Regions from separate parts of the Pseudomonas sp. S2_B07 genome, predicted to be linked through region 2. Evidence: predicted binding sites of a transcription regulator. Region 2 holds the regulator's gene; each other region holds the start of a gene.

Region 1 (4,362 bases), 1.2 Mb from region 2:
ATCGGCGACCACGTTGGCCTCCACTTCCTGCACCTTGCCGCCCTTGGCCAAAAACTCTTCCATGGCCCGCGCGAGAGCATCGCGTTCCTTGTTCTTGGCTTCGACACTCGGCAGCTCATCGACCGATACCGCTGCCTTGGCTTTGCCTTTGGCGGTCGGAACGGGCGCGTCGCCACCGTCGTCTTCAGCGACGTCTTCGGCCGCTGCTTCCAGACCTTCTTCGGTTTCGTCGTCGTCGCCTACTTCGAGGTCGTCGTTTTCCAGATCATCGTCGCTCATGTTCTACCTCATGACTCTTGCGAAAAGCAGATTAGTTATAGCCCAGCTTTACCGTCTGTCGACAGTTGCCGGAAAAATTCAATAACCGCTGGTGACCAGCGGTTCATGCCTCTTCACCGTGCACGGTGGCGAGGACTTTACGGGCACCGCCAAAATCACGGTGCTCGCCCAGATAAACACCTTGCCAGGTCCCCAGCGCCAGTCGGCCTGCCGAGATCGGCAAACTGAGCTGACAGCCAAGCACGCTGGCCTTGAAGTGCGCCGGGAGGTCGTCCAGGCCTTCGTCGTTATGCTCATAGCCGTCTGTTCCTTGTGGGATCAGACGATTGAAAAATCGTTCGAAGTCGCGACGTACCGCCGGATCGGCGTTCTCGTTGATGGTCAACGACGCCGAGGTATGCTGTAGCCACAAATGCAACAGACCGACCCGACACGCCTTGAGTTCAGGCAAGCCGGCGAGTAACTCGTCCGTTACCAGATGAAAGCCCCGGGGCCGTGCCCGCAGGGTAATCAGAGTCTGTTGCCACATACAGTTCTCCGCACGTTCGGGGCGCATTCTAGCGCGCTCTGGGAAAAAACAAAGGCCCTAATATTCCTTCAATCATGTAAGCCATTGCCTGCAGAAAAACGCCCGTCGCAAACGCCCCTGAACGTGTACGAAAAAACCTTTCAGCAGGTCCTTCACTGACAAACGCCAGACAAAAAAATGCCCGGCAAGCCGGGCAAGTTTTTTATGCGCGTCTTACAAGTTGTAGCCGCGTTCGTTATGGAGTGCCAGGTCGATGCCGACAGCCTCTTCTTCTTCCGTGATACGCAGGCCCATGACAGCGTCCAGGACCTTGAGAATGATGAAGGTGACGATCGCGGTGTAGATCACCGTGAAGCCCACGCCTTTGCACTGGATCCAGACTTGTGCGGCGATGTCGGTGACGGTGCCGAAGCCACCCAGCGACGGTGCAGCGAACACACCGGTCAGGATCGCGCCGAGGATACCGCCGATACCGTGCACACCGAAGGCGTCCAGGGAATCGTCATAACCGAGTTTGCGTTTCAGGGTGGTGGCGCAGAAGAAGCACACCACGCCCGCTGCCAGGCCGATCACCAGCGCGCCCATCGGGCCCACCGTGCCAGCGGCTGGCGTAATGGCGACCAGACCGGCGACCACACCCGAAGCAATACCCAGTGCACTCGGTTTGCCGTGAGTCATCCACTCGGCGAACATCCAGCCCAGTGCGGCCGCAGCGGTTGCGATCTGCGTTACCAGCATCGCCATGCCGGCGGTACCGTTGGCCGCCGCAGCGGAACCGGCGTTGAAGCCGAACCAGCCGACCCACAACATCGCGGCGCCCATCAGGGTGTAACCGAGGTTGTGCGGGGCCATCGGAGTGGTCGGGAAGCCTTTGCGCTTGCCCAGTACCAGGCAGGCAATCAGACCGGCCACACCGGCGTTGATGTGCACCACGGTGCCGCCGGCGAAGTCGAGTACGCCCCAGTCCCACAACAGGCCGCCGTTACCGGACCAGACCATGTGCGCAATCGGTGCGTAAACCAGGGTGAACCACACGCCCATGAAGATCAGCATGGCGGAGAACTTCATCCGCTCGGCGAAGGCACCGACGATCAGCGCAGGAGTAATGATGGCGAAGGTCATCTGGAAGGTAACGAACACCGCCTCAGGGAACAGCGCCGCAGGACCCGTCAGGCTGGCTGGCGTGATGCCGGCGAGGAAGGCCTTGTTCAGGCTCCCGAAGAACGAGTTGAAATTGATGACGCCCTGTTCCATGCCGGTGGTGTCGAACGCGATGCTGTAGCCATAAATGACCCACAGGACGCTGATCAGGCCGGTAATGGCGAAGCACTGCATCATCACGGAAAGAATGTTTTTGGACCGAACCATGCCGCCGTAGAACAGCGCGAGGCCGGGAATGGTCATGAACAGCACGAGGGCTGTCGAGGTCATCATCCAGGCGGTGTCGCCAGAGTTGAGGACTGGGGCCGCCACTTCGTCTGCCGCCAAGGCCAGGCCGGGCATTACGAGGGACAACAGGGCTCCTAGCCCTGCGAATTTACGCAGAGTCATATTGTTTTCTCCTGGGGCGTTGGGTTTGTGGCGGCGTTTAAATCGCGTCGGTATCGGTTTCGCCGGTACGGATGCGAATCGCCTGTTCCAGATTGACCACGAAGATCTTGCCGTCACCGATCTTGCCGGTGTTGGCTGCCTTGGTTATCGCCTCGATAACCCGGTCCAGATCCTTGTCGTCAATGGCGACATCGATCTTCACCTTGGGCAGAAAATCGACCACGTATTCCGCGCCGCGATATAGCTCGGTGTGACCCTTCTGCCGACCGAAGCCTTTGACTTCAGTAACGGTAATGCCCTGCACGCCGATCTCGGACAGCGACTCGCGCACGTCGTCCAGTTTGAACGGCTTGATGATGGCAGTGACTAGCTTCATGAAAACTCTCTCCCGAATTGGTGGACTTGCCCCAGGAAAACAAACCCGACTCAAGTCTAAGCGCAGTGCCTGGCTTTGTAACGCATCGTCGGCCTTGAATGCCCGTACGACCCCAGCTAACCACCCCGTACGAAACACTTCCCCCGTTTCGCCTGGCGCACTGCATTCGTCACAGCGACTGCATCAGTGCATGGGTTGATAGTCACTAAGCAGAAAGCTTGCCATCTCGCCAAAACCCACTGAATTCAATCCCTTGGCCAATACCACGAGCCGGCGCCCTCCATTACCCGCGAACTAACGCACAACAACAGTGCGCTGCCGTCCGTCCGCATGCGCGAAAAGCGTGCGTCGACGACCCGCCGAAATTGACTATAGACACTGCGTGATACACTGCCCGCCATTGTTGACAGGACATTTGCCATGCTCGCACCCAAAGACTTCCTCGACGCCCTGACCGGCACCGCCTCACGCCTCTTCAGCGGCGAAACCCCATTGCCGAAAAGCGAAATCGAAAGCCAGTTCAAGGCTTTGTTGCAGAGTGGCTTCAGCAAGCTGGATCTGGTGAGCCGGGAAGAGTTCGATAGCCAGATGGTCGTGCTCGCACGCACCCGGGCACGGCTGGAGAGTCTTGAAGCCAAGGTGGCGGAGCTGGAAGCGAAGCTGAATCCACCTGCCGAGTAACACTGCAAATCCCTGTGGGAGCGGGCTCGCCCGCGAATAGCGTTACCTCGGTCTACCAGCCCTCCCACACTGGATAGACCGCCCCCTGTAGGAGCTGCCGTAGGCTGCGATCTTTTGATCTTCCGCCCCGCCACAATCTCGGCAACGTCCTACAAAGATCACCACCGCCGTCCGATAGCGCCGCGAAGCCCAGGTTCCTAAGCTCATCCCCAGCTGAATATTCAGCACTGGGTTTGGCGACCTGGAAGCTTAAGGTGCACGACGACCATCTCTCGAGTCATGGCGGCTGTGCGTGGGAGACCTTCGGGTCTGCCGGGTTCCTTTTGCTCCGGTTCGCCAACCCGCGTACAGCTGCCACCCCAATCGTTTGGCGACGATTGCCGGCAGCCCCATTAGCAAAAGGAGCTGTATCAATGAATAGCGATGACGCTTATCTGTCCCCACACATCTTTATCCGCCACAAACTCTATCTCCACGCCCTGCTGTTGGAAAACCAAGCCTGGTTTAGCGCCCGTGATCTAGGCCGTCTCTTGCGCCTCTTCCTCGACGAACGCGCCGTCCGCAAACTCGATCCTGATCAACATCAATCCGCGCGAGTTCTCATCCACGGCACCCTCGAAAACACCCTGCTAATCAGCGAATCTGGCGTCTACGCCCTGCTCGTCTACCACTACTGCCCCGAATACCGAGGCCTGCGTGAATGGCTGACCCACGACGTAGTGCCAGCCCTCAGAGACGCTCAACATCCGGCAACAAGCGAACGCCCGATTCTGAGTCTGTTGAACTGGCCGGAGATGTCGCTGAGTTTGCTGCACTGGAATAACCAGCCGTGGATTCGGTTGCAGGATGTTCCGCAGATGCTGCCGGAAGGTGAGCGGACGCAACGTGCGGTGAATGCGCCGTGGTGGAAGCGTGCTTCGCGAATGCTGCAATCGCGTTAAGTGGC
Region 2 (4,362 bases):
CCCTGTCGACGAAAGCGCGATCGACTATTACGCACTCAACGCCCACAGCGTGCAGTACCTGCCGGACGGCAAATTGCAGTACGAAATGACGTCCGACAAGGTCGAACACCTGAAAGTGTCCGAGGTCACGCTGCTGACCAACCCCGACCTGAACATGTTCCGCGGCACCCAGTTTCCCTGGCACGTCCAGAGCGAACATGGGGAAGTCAATCCAGACGGCACCCAGGTCGAGCTGATCGACTCGGTACGCATTACCCGTTTCGACGAAAAGAACCGCAGGACCCTGATTACCACCACCCGTATGACTGTGTTCCCGCAGCAGCAATATGCGCAGACCGACCAACCCGTTAGAATCGACGGCGCTGGCGGTGTATCGACAGGCAACGGAATGAAAGCGTACTTGAAAGAAAGCAGGATACACCTGCTATCTAACGTAAGAGGACAGTATGAGGCTCGTTAAAACCCTCCCTATTTTGCTCAGTCTGGGCGCAGCACTGGGAAGCGTGAGCGCCTGGGCTCTGCCGAACGATCAAGAGCAGCCAATCCGCATTCAGGCCGACGATGCCCAACTGGACGACAAGAATGGCGTGGCCACCTATAAAGGTGACGTGATCATCACCCAGGGCTCGATGATCGTTAAGGGCAACACCGTAACCATCACTCGTACGCCGGCTGGCGACATCGACGTGGTGACTTCGGTGGGCAACCTCGCCTACTTCGAGCAACTGCAGACCGCTGGCGACACCAAGCCTGTCCAGGGTTGGGGTGTGACTATCCAGTACCACGCCGCGCAAAACCGCGTCGTGCTGATCGACAAGGCAAAAGTTGTCGACAAGGACAACAACACCACCCAGGGCGAGAAAATCGTCTACGACACAGTCAAGAAGCTTGCGAGCGCTGGCCGTGCGACAGGCAACAAGGTCACCGAGGCGCGTCCACGCATCGACATGGTGATCCAGCCGAAGAAGAAAACCGACGAGCAGAAGGCCCAGTAATGGCAACTCTGAAAGCTCAGCATCTGGCCAAGAGCTACAAGAGCCGCCAGGTCGTGCGCGACGTCAGCCTGTCGATCGACAGCGGTCAAATCGTCGGCCTGCTGGGTCCCAACGGCGCCGGCAAGACCACCTGCTTCTACATGATTGTCGGCCTGGTGCAGGCCGATCAGGGCCGTGTGCTGATCGATGATCTGGACGTCAGCCACCAGCCGATGCACGGTCGTGCAAAGGCCGGTATCGGCTATCTGCCGCAAGAAGCGTCGATCTTCCGCAAACTCTCGGTGGCCGACAACATCATGGCGATCCTCGAGACCCGCAAGGAACTCGACAAGGCCGGGCGTCGCAAAGAGCTGGAAAGCCTGCTGCAGGAATTCCACATCAGCCACATCCGCGACAACCTCGGCATGAGCCTGTCGGGTGGTGAACGCCGCCGCGTGGAAATCGCTCGCGCACTGGCCACCAATCCGAAATTCATCCTGCTCGACGAACCTTTCGCCGGCGTGGACCCGATTTCGGTCGGCGACATCAAGCAGATCATCTACCACCTCAAGGCCAAAGGCATTGGCGTGCTGATCACTGACCACAACGTCCGTGAAACCCTGGATATCTGCGAAACGGCCTACATCGTCAACGATGGCCAGCTGATTGCCGAAGGCGACTCCGCCACTATCCTGGCCAACGACCTGGTTAAAGAAGTTTATCTGGGCCATGAGTTCCGCCTGTAAGCGTTGAGGTGTCTGGCTAGTCGACTGAGCGCTTACGACGATAAAAATCAACAGGTTTTTATTGTTACAGCGCTCTAGGCAAACACTTCAGTTTCAGGCATATAATTTGCTTATGTTTGGCGCTCCGGCGCCCTGTAGTGGATGGCGCATGTGCGCCGGCGAATAAGGTGTTAAGCCCCTGCCATGAAACCATCGCTAGTCTTGAGAATGGGCCAGCAGCTGACGATGACACCGCAGCTGCAACAGGCCATCCGCCTGCTCCAATTGTCGACCCTGGACCTGCAACAGGAAATCCAGGAGGCCCTGGAGTCCAATCCGATGCTCGAACGCCAGGAAGAAGGCGACGACTTCGACAACGCCGACCCCTTGGCCGACAAAGCCGAACAGCAACCCAATGCCGATGTTTCGGAACCCTCCTACCAGGAAACCGCCCCGACGGTGGACAACCTCGAGGAAGGTGACTGGAACGAGCGCATTCCCAACGAACTGCCCGTCGACACGGCCTGGGAAGACGTCTACCAGACCAGCGCCAGCAGCCTGCCGAGCAACGATGACGACGAATGGGACTTCACCACTCGCACTTCGGCTGGCGAGAGCCTGCAAAGCCACCTGCTCTGGCAACTGAACCTGGCACCGATGTCCGACACCGATCGCCTGATCGCCGTGACCCTGATCGACTGCATCAACAATCAGGGCTACCTGGATGAAACCCTGGAGGAGATCCTCGAAGCCTTCGATCCGGAACTGGACATCGAACTGGACGAAATCGAAGCCGTCCTGCACCGCATCCAGCAATTCGAACCGGCCGGCATCGGCGCTCGCAACCTGGGCGAATGCCTGCTGCTGCAATTGCGCCAATTGCCCGCCAAGACGCCTTGGCTGGCCGAAGCCAAGCGCCTGGTCTGCGACTACATCGATTTGCTCGGCAGTCGCGACTACAGCCAGCTGATGCGCCGCATGAAGCTCAAGGAAGATGAACTGCGCCAGGTCATCGAACTGGTCCAGAGTCTCAACCCGCGCCCCGGCTCGCAGATCGAATCCAGCGAAGCCGAGTACGTCGTTCCAGACGTGATCGTGCGCAAGGACAACGAACGCTGGCTGGTGGAACTGAACCAGGAGTCGGTTCCAAGGCTGCGGGTCAACGCCCAGTACGCCGGGTTTGTCCGTCGCGCCGACACCAGCGCCGACAACACCTTCATGCGCAATCAGCTGCAAGAGGCCCGCTGGTTCATCAAGAGCCTGCAAAGCCGCAACGAAACCCTGATGAAAGTTGCCACCCAGATCGTCGAGCATCAGCGCGGCTTCCTCGAATACGGCGACGAAGCCATGAAGCCGCTGGTCCTGCATGACATCGCCGAAGCGGTAGGCATGCACGAATCGACGATTTCACGGGTGACCACGCAAAAATTCATGCATACCCCTCGGGGTATTTATGAGTTGAAATATTTTTTCTCCAGTCACGTCAGCACCTCCGAAGGCGGCGAATGCTCGTCCACGGCGATCCGCGCGATCATCAAAAAACTGGTTGCCGCGGAAAATCAGAAAAAGCCGTTGAGTGACAGCAAGATCGCTGGTTTACTGGAGGCACAAGGCATTCAGGTGGCTCGCCGCACCGTCGCCAAGTACCGCGAATCCTTAGGGATCGCGCCTTCGAGCGAACGCAAGCGGTTGATGTAGAGCCACGCCACAGCGTTCCAGTGGTAGATCATCTGATCTACCGCTTTATGCACTGGCAACGAAGGAGAAGCTGTATGCAAGTCAACATCAGTGGACACCAACTGGAAGTGACCGAACCCCTGCGCACCTACATCGGCGAAAAACTCGAACGATTAGAGCGGCATTTCGACAAGATCACCAACGTGCAGGTCACGATGACGGTCGAGAAGCTGAAGCAGAAAATCGAAGCCACCCTGCATATTCCCGGCAGTGAAGTGGTCGCCAACGCGGAGCATACCGATATGTACGCGGCGATCGACTCACTGACCGACAAGCTGGATAAACAACTCAAAAAGCATAAGGAAAAGACCCAGAGCCTCCTCCAGGGTGCAACCGGTCGTTAACACTCCCAACCCATGATCCGACTTGAAAACATCCTGACCCCCGGCCGTTCCCTCGTGAACGTGCCGGGCGGCAGTAAAAAGAAAGCCCTCGAACAAATTGCCAACCTGATCGCCCGGGAAGTGCCGGATCTGGAGATGCAAGATGTCTTCGAGGCTTTGATTGCCCGTGAAAAACTCGGCTCGACCGGTTTTGGCAACGGCATCGCCATCCCCCACTGCCGCCTGAAGGATTGCAAGTCGCCCATCAGCGCCTTGATGCACCTCGACGCCCCTATCGATTTCGACGCCATCGACGGCGCTCCGGTTGACCTGTTGTTCGTACTGCTGGTCCCGCAAGCGGCTACCGATGCGCACCTTGAACTGCTCCGCCAGATCGCCAGCATGCTCGATCGCAAGGAGGTGCGGGAAAAACTGCGTAGTGCTCAGAGTAACGAAGCCTTGTATAAGGTTGTTCTGGAAGAGCAAAACGGTCACTAATCATGCGCTTGATCATCGTCAGTGGCCGTTCCGGCTCAGGTAAAAGTACCGTACTCGATGTTCTCGAGGACAACGGCTACTACTGCATCGACAACCTGCCCGCCG
Region 3 (4,362 bases), 730 kb from region 2:
TACCACACCGAGCGCGGGTTGCGATGGCCCGTCGTGGAGGGCAAGGAAACACGCTGGCGTTTCCGGGAAGGGTATGACCCTTACGTTGAGAAGGGCAGTGGTGTGCAGTTTTATGGCTATCCCGACAAGAAGGCCATCATCTTCGCGCTTCCCTACGAGCCACCGGCGGAATCCCCCGACGCGGAATTTCCATTCTGGTTGAGTACCGGTCGGGTGCTTGAACATTGGCACACCGGCACGATGACTCAGCGGGTCGAGGAACTCTATAAGGCCGTCCCCGACGCGTTGGTCTACATGCATCCGGCCGATGCCAAGGCCTTGAATGCCCGTCGCGGCAGCGAAGTGAAGCTGATCAGCCGACGAGGTGAGATGCGTGCGCGCATTGAAACCCGAGGACGCAACAAACCGCCGCAAGGTTTGGTGTTTGTACCGTTCTTCGATGCCAACCGGCTCATCAACAAAGTCACGCTTGATGCGACGGACCCTATCTCCAAACAAACTGATTACAAAAAATGCGCGATCAGGATTGAGTTGATCAAGACGGCATAAGGAGAGCTCAGATGAAGCGTCGTTCGCTGTCCTTGCTTGCCGCGCTGCTGCTATGGATGCCAGCGGCATTCCCGGCAGAGCCCGGTTACCCGCTGGATGCGCCTGCGCCGGATGGTCGGCGAATCGGAGGGACGCTGACCCAGGAGTTGCCGGCGCCGCCGATTGCTGATGAAGAGAACAAGGACCTCAAGCGTGAGCGCAATTATCCCGAACAGCCACCCACCATTCCCCACAGCATTGCGGGGTATCACATCGACAAGAACAGTAATAAGTGTCTGTCCTGTCACAGCCGAGCCAACAGCGCACGTACCCAGGCGCCAATGATCAGTATCACTCACTACATGGACCGTGACGGTCAGGCGCTGGCCGCGGTTTCTCCGCGCCGGTATTTCTGCAATCAGTGTCATGTGCCACAAACAGACGTTAAGCCACTGGTGAACAACAGCTTCAAGAACATTGACCAGGTGCTGCAAGACGAAATCAACGGCCAGCAGAAACGATAAGGAGAGGCCATGAAATCCTTGCTCGCCCTGTTCAAAGACTATTGGAGGGTTTTGCGTCGGCCCAGTGTTCATTACAGCCTGGGCTTTCTGACGCTCGGCGGATTTATCGCCGGGGTGATTTTCTGGGGGGGTTCAACACCGCGCTGGAAGCGACCAACACCGAGAAATTCTGCATTTCCTGTCATGAAATGCGCGATAACGTTTTTGTCGAGTTGCAGGACACCATTCACTACACCAATCGCTCTGGCGTACGCGCAACCTGCCCGGACTGTCACGTCCCCCATGAGTGGACGCACAAGATTGCCCGCAAGATGCAGGCGTCCAAAGAAGTGTGGGGGAAAGTGTTCGGAACGATCGATACCCGGGACAAGTTTCTCGATATGCGGCGTGAACTGGCCGAGCACGAGTGGGGGCGACTCAAGGCAAACGACTCCCGAGAGTGCCGCAATTGCCATAACTTCGAATTCATGGACTTCACCCGTCAAGGCAAGCGCGCCGCCAATATGCACTCCACGTCGCTGGCTAGCGGCCAGGCGACCTGTATCGACTGTCATAAGGGCATCGCCCATAAGTTACCCGACATGAGCGGGGTCAAAGGCTGGTAGTCGAATCAGCCCAGGCTTTCACTCCGTTGCCGCCTGGCGGCATATCCGCGCCGGTTTTTCGACTTTGACCCAATCCCCCATTCCCCTCTGAATCCCCTCAAGTCCTTTGTTTGCCGGGCCCGGCGCCGCCAGAAAAAAGTTGGTCTGCAAATTGCTTATCGCTCATCAGTACAGCGGTGGGCGGCAAACGTCCGGCATGCAGAGGAAAGAGTGTGGACAAGTACCTTTATGTGGCAATGACCGGCGCCAGCCAGAATGCACTGGCGCAGAAGGCTCATGCCAACAACCTGGCAAACATCTCCACCAACGGTTTTCAGAAGGACCTGGAACAGGCCCGTTCGATGCCGGTGTTTGGTGACAGCTTTCCGGCGCGTGCGTTTGCGATGACCGAACGCCCGGCCACCGACTTCTCCCCTGGTTCGCTGGTTGAAACCGGTCGTGACCTCGATGTCGCGGTGCAAGGCAGCGGCTGGATTGCCGTGCAGACGCCCGATGGCGCTGAAAGCTATGTGCGCACCGGCAGCCTGAACGTGGACGCCCTCGGCGTATTGCGCGCCGGCAACGGCATGCCGGTGATGGGCAATGGCGGTCCGATCGCCGTGCCGCCCGAGCAGCAAATCGAAGTCGGCGAAGACGGCACCATCAGCATCCGTGCGATGGGCGAAGGCCCGCGTGTGATGGCTGAAGTCGACCGCATCAAACTGGTCAACCCTGACCTGAAGAACATGACCAAAGGCCTGGATGGTTCGATCCACACCAAGGACGGCAAGCCGGCGCAAGCCGACGCCGGCGTCAAACTGGTGTCCGGGTTCCTTGAGTCGAGCAACGTCAACGCCGTGGAAGAGATGACTTCGGTGCTGGCTTTGTCGAAGCAGTTCGAGCTGCACATCAAGATGATGAACACCGCCAAAGACGATGACCAGGCCATGGCTCGGGTCTTGCAGATCAGCTAATTATCAGAACGTCGCGCCGTAAAACAGGCGCACGAGGAGAATCGAATGCTTCCGGCTCTATGGGTTGCCAAAACAGGTCTGTCCGCCCAGGACACCAACCTGACCACTATTTCCAACAACCTGGCCAACGTGTCGACCACGGGTTTCAAACGTGACCGCGCCGAGTTCCAGGACTTGCTCTATCAGATCAAGCGCCAGCCAGGCGCCCAGTCGACCCAGGACAGCGAACTGCCGTCGGGTCTGCAAGTGGGTACCGGTGTGCGCATCGTCGGCACCCAGAAAAACTTCACCGCCGGCAGCCTGCAAACCACCGAACAGCCGCTTGACCTGGCGGTCGACGGTCGCGGTTTCTTCCAGATCCTGCAGCCGGACGGCACCACGTCCTACACCCGTGACGGTACCTTCCACCTCGATTCCAACGGTCAGATCGTGAATGCCAGCGGCTTCGCCCTGGAGCCGGCCATTGTGATTCCGAACGACGCGCAGACCTTCACGGTCGGTCGCGACGGCACCGTGTCCATCACCGTTCCGGGTAACCCGGCCAACCAGGTGATCGGCAACCTGCAAACCGCCGACTTCATAAACCCGGCCGGTCTGCAGGCCGTGGGTAACAACCTGTTCCTGGAAACCGCTGCTTCCGGCGCACCGCAAGTCGGTACTCCGGGCCTGAACGGTTTCGGCACCACGCTGCAGAACACCCTGGAAACGTCCAACGTCAGCACCGTTGAAGAGATGGTCAACATGATCACCACTCAGCGCGCCTACGAGATGAACTCCAAGGTGATCTCCACCGCCGACCAGATGCTCTCGTTCGTAACGCAGAATCTGTAATCAAGTCTATGAGGCGACCATGAGGTCGCCTGCAACACCGTGAGGTAGGGTCATGAATCGCTTTGTATCTGTTCTGGCACTGAGTGGGGCTGTTGTGCTCGCAGGCTGCGTTCCAACGACGCCCAAGCCCAATGACCCGTATTACGCGCCGGTGTTGCCGCGCACGCCGTTGCCGGCTGCCGCGAACAATGGCTCGATTTATCAGGCCGGTTTTGAACAGAACCTGTACAGCGACCGCAAGGCGTTCCGGATCGGTGACATCATCACCATTACCCTGAACGAGAAGACCCAGGCGAGCAAAAACGCCAACTCGCAAATCGACAAGAACAGCAAGACAGGCATCGGCCTGACCTCGTTGTTCGGCTCCTCGCCCAACACCAACAACCCGTTTGGCAGTGGCGACCTGAACCTGAGCGCCAGCTATGAAGGGGACCGTGCGACCAAGGGCGACAGCAAGGCCGCGCAGGGCAACACCCTGACCGGCTCGATCACTGTCACCGTGGCTGATGTGCTGCCCAACGGCATCATCGCGGTACGCGGCGAGAAGTGGATGACCCTCAACACCGGCGATGAGCTGGTGCGGATTGCCGGCCTGGTGCGCGCCGATGACATCGCCACCGACAACACCGTGTCGTCGACCCGCGTCGCCGATGCACGCATCACCTACTCGGGCACCGGTTCGTTTGCCGATGCGAGTCAGCCAGGCTGGTTCGACCGTTTCTTCCTCAGCCCGCTGTTCCCTTTCTAGGTGGCCAGTTTGAATCTTAAACACCTCATGGTGGCCGCCCTGATGCTGTCTGCCGCGTTCAACGCGCAGGCCGAGCGGCTGAAGGATATCGCCAGTATTTCTGGCGTGCGTTCCAACCAATTGATCGGCTACGGCCTGGTGGTCGGGCTTAACGGCACCGGTGACCAGACGAC

The links. The regulator sigma-54, encoded in region 2, starts transcription at its own class of promoters, with help from an activator protein. The targets are predictions, from matches to a motif close to ANTGGCATNNANNTTGCTNT.
Region 1: the regulator sigma-54 is predicted to act here: its motif matches at 2,942-2,961, upstream of glnK (P-II family nitrogen regulator).
Region 3: the regulator sigma-54 is predicted to act here: its motif matches at 1,796-1,815, upstream of AB4N43_RS08900 (flagellar basal body rod protein FlgF).

Annotation. Positions count from the first base shown of each region.
Region 1 is NZ_CP162769.1:3,833,953-3,838,314, reverse strand. It holds gene sutA (transcriptional regulator SutA) at 1-279, opposite strand, end outside; gene AB4N43_RS17595 (secondary thiamine-phosphate synthase enzyme YjbQ) at 383-808, opposite strand; gene AB4N43_RS17590 (ammonium transporter) at 1,022-2,359, opposite strand; gene glnK (P-II family nitrogen regulator) at 2,397-2,735, opposite strand; gene AB4N43_RS17580 (accessory factor UbiK family protein) at 3,156-3,416, shown strand; gene AB4N43_RS17575 (BRO-N domain-containing protein) at 3,830-4,357, shown strand; gene AB4N43_RS17570 (HigA family addiction module antitoxin) at 4,354-4,362, opposite strand, start outside.
Region 2 is NZ_CP162769.1:2,644,690-2,649,051, forward strand. It holds gene lptC (LPS export ABC transporter periplasmic protein LptC) at 1-460, shown strand, start outside; gene lptA (lipopolysaccharide transport periplasmic protein LptA) at 447-995, shown strand; gene lptB (LPS export ABC transporter ATP-binding protein) at 995-1,720, shown strand; gene AB4N43_RS12315 (RNA polymerase factor sigma-54) at 1,904-3,397, shown strand; gene hpf (ribosome hibernation-promoting factor, HPF/YfiA family) at 3,472-3,780, shown strand; gene ptsN (PTS IIA-like nitrogen regulatory protein PtsN) at 3,793-4,257, shown strand; gene rapZ (RNase adapter RapZ) at 4,260-4,362, shown strand, end outside.
Region 3 is NZ_CP162769.1:1,910,926-1,915,287, reverse strand. It holds gene napA (nitrate reductase catalytic subunit NapA) at 1-549, shown strand, start outside; gene AB4N43_RS08910 (nitrate reductase cytochrome c-type subunit) at 561-1,052, shown strand; partial or broken gene AB4N43_RS08905 (cytochrome c3 family protein) at 1,062-1,657, shown strand; gene AB4N43_RS08900 (flagellar basal body rod protein FlgF) at 1,870-2,610, shown strand; gene flgG (flagellar basal-body rod protein FlgG) at 2,656-3,441, shown strand; gene flgH (flagellar basal body L-ring protein FlgH) at 3,494-4,189, shown strand; gene AB4N43_RS08885 (flagellar basal body P-ring protein FlgI) at 4,217-4,362, shown strand, end outside.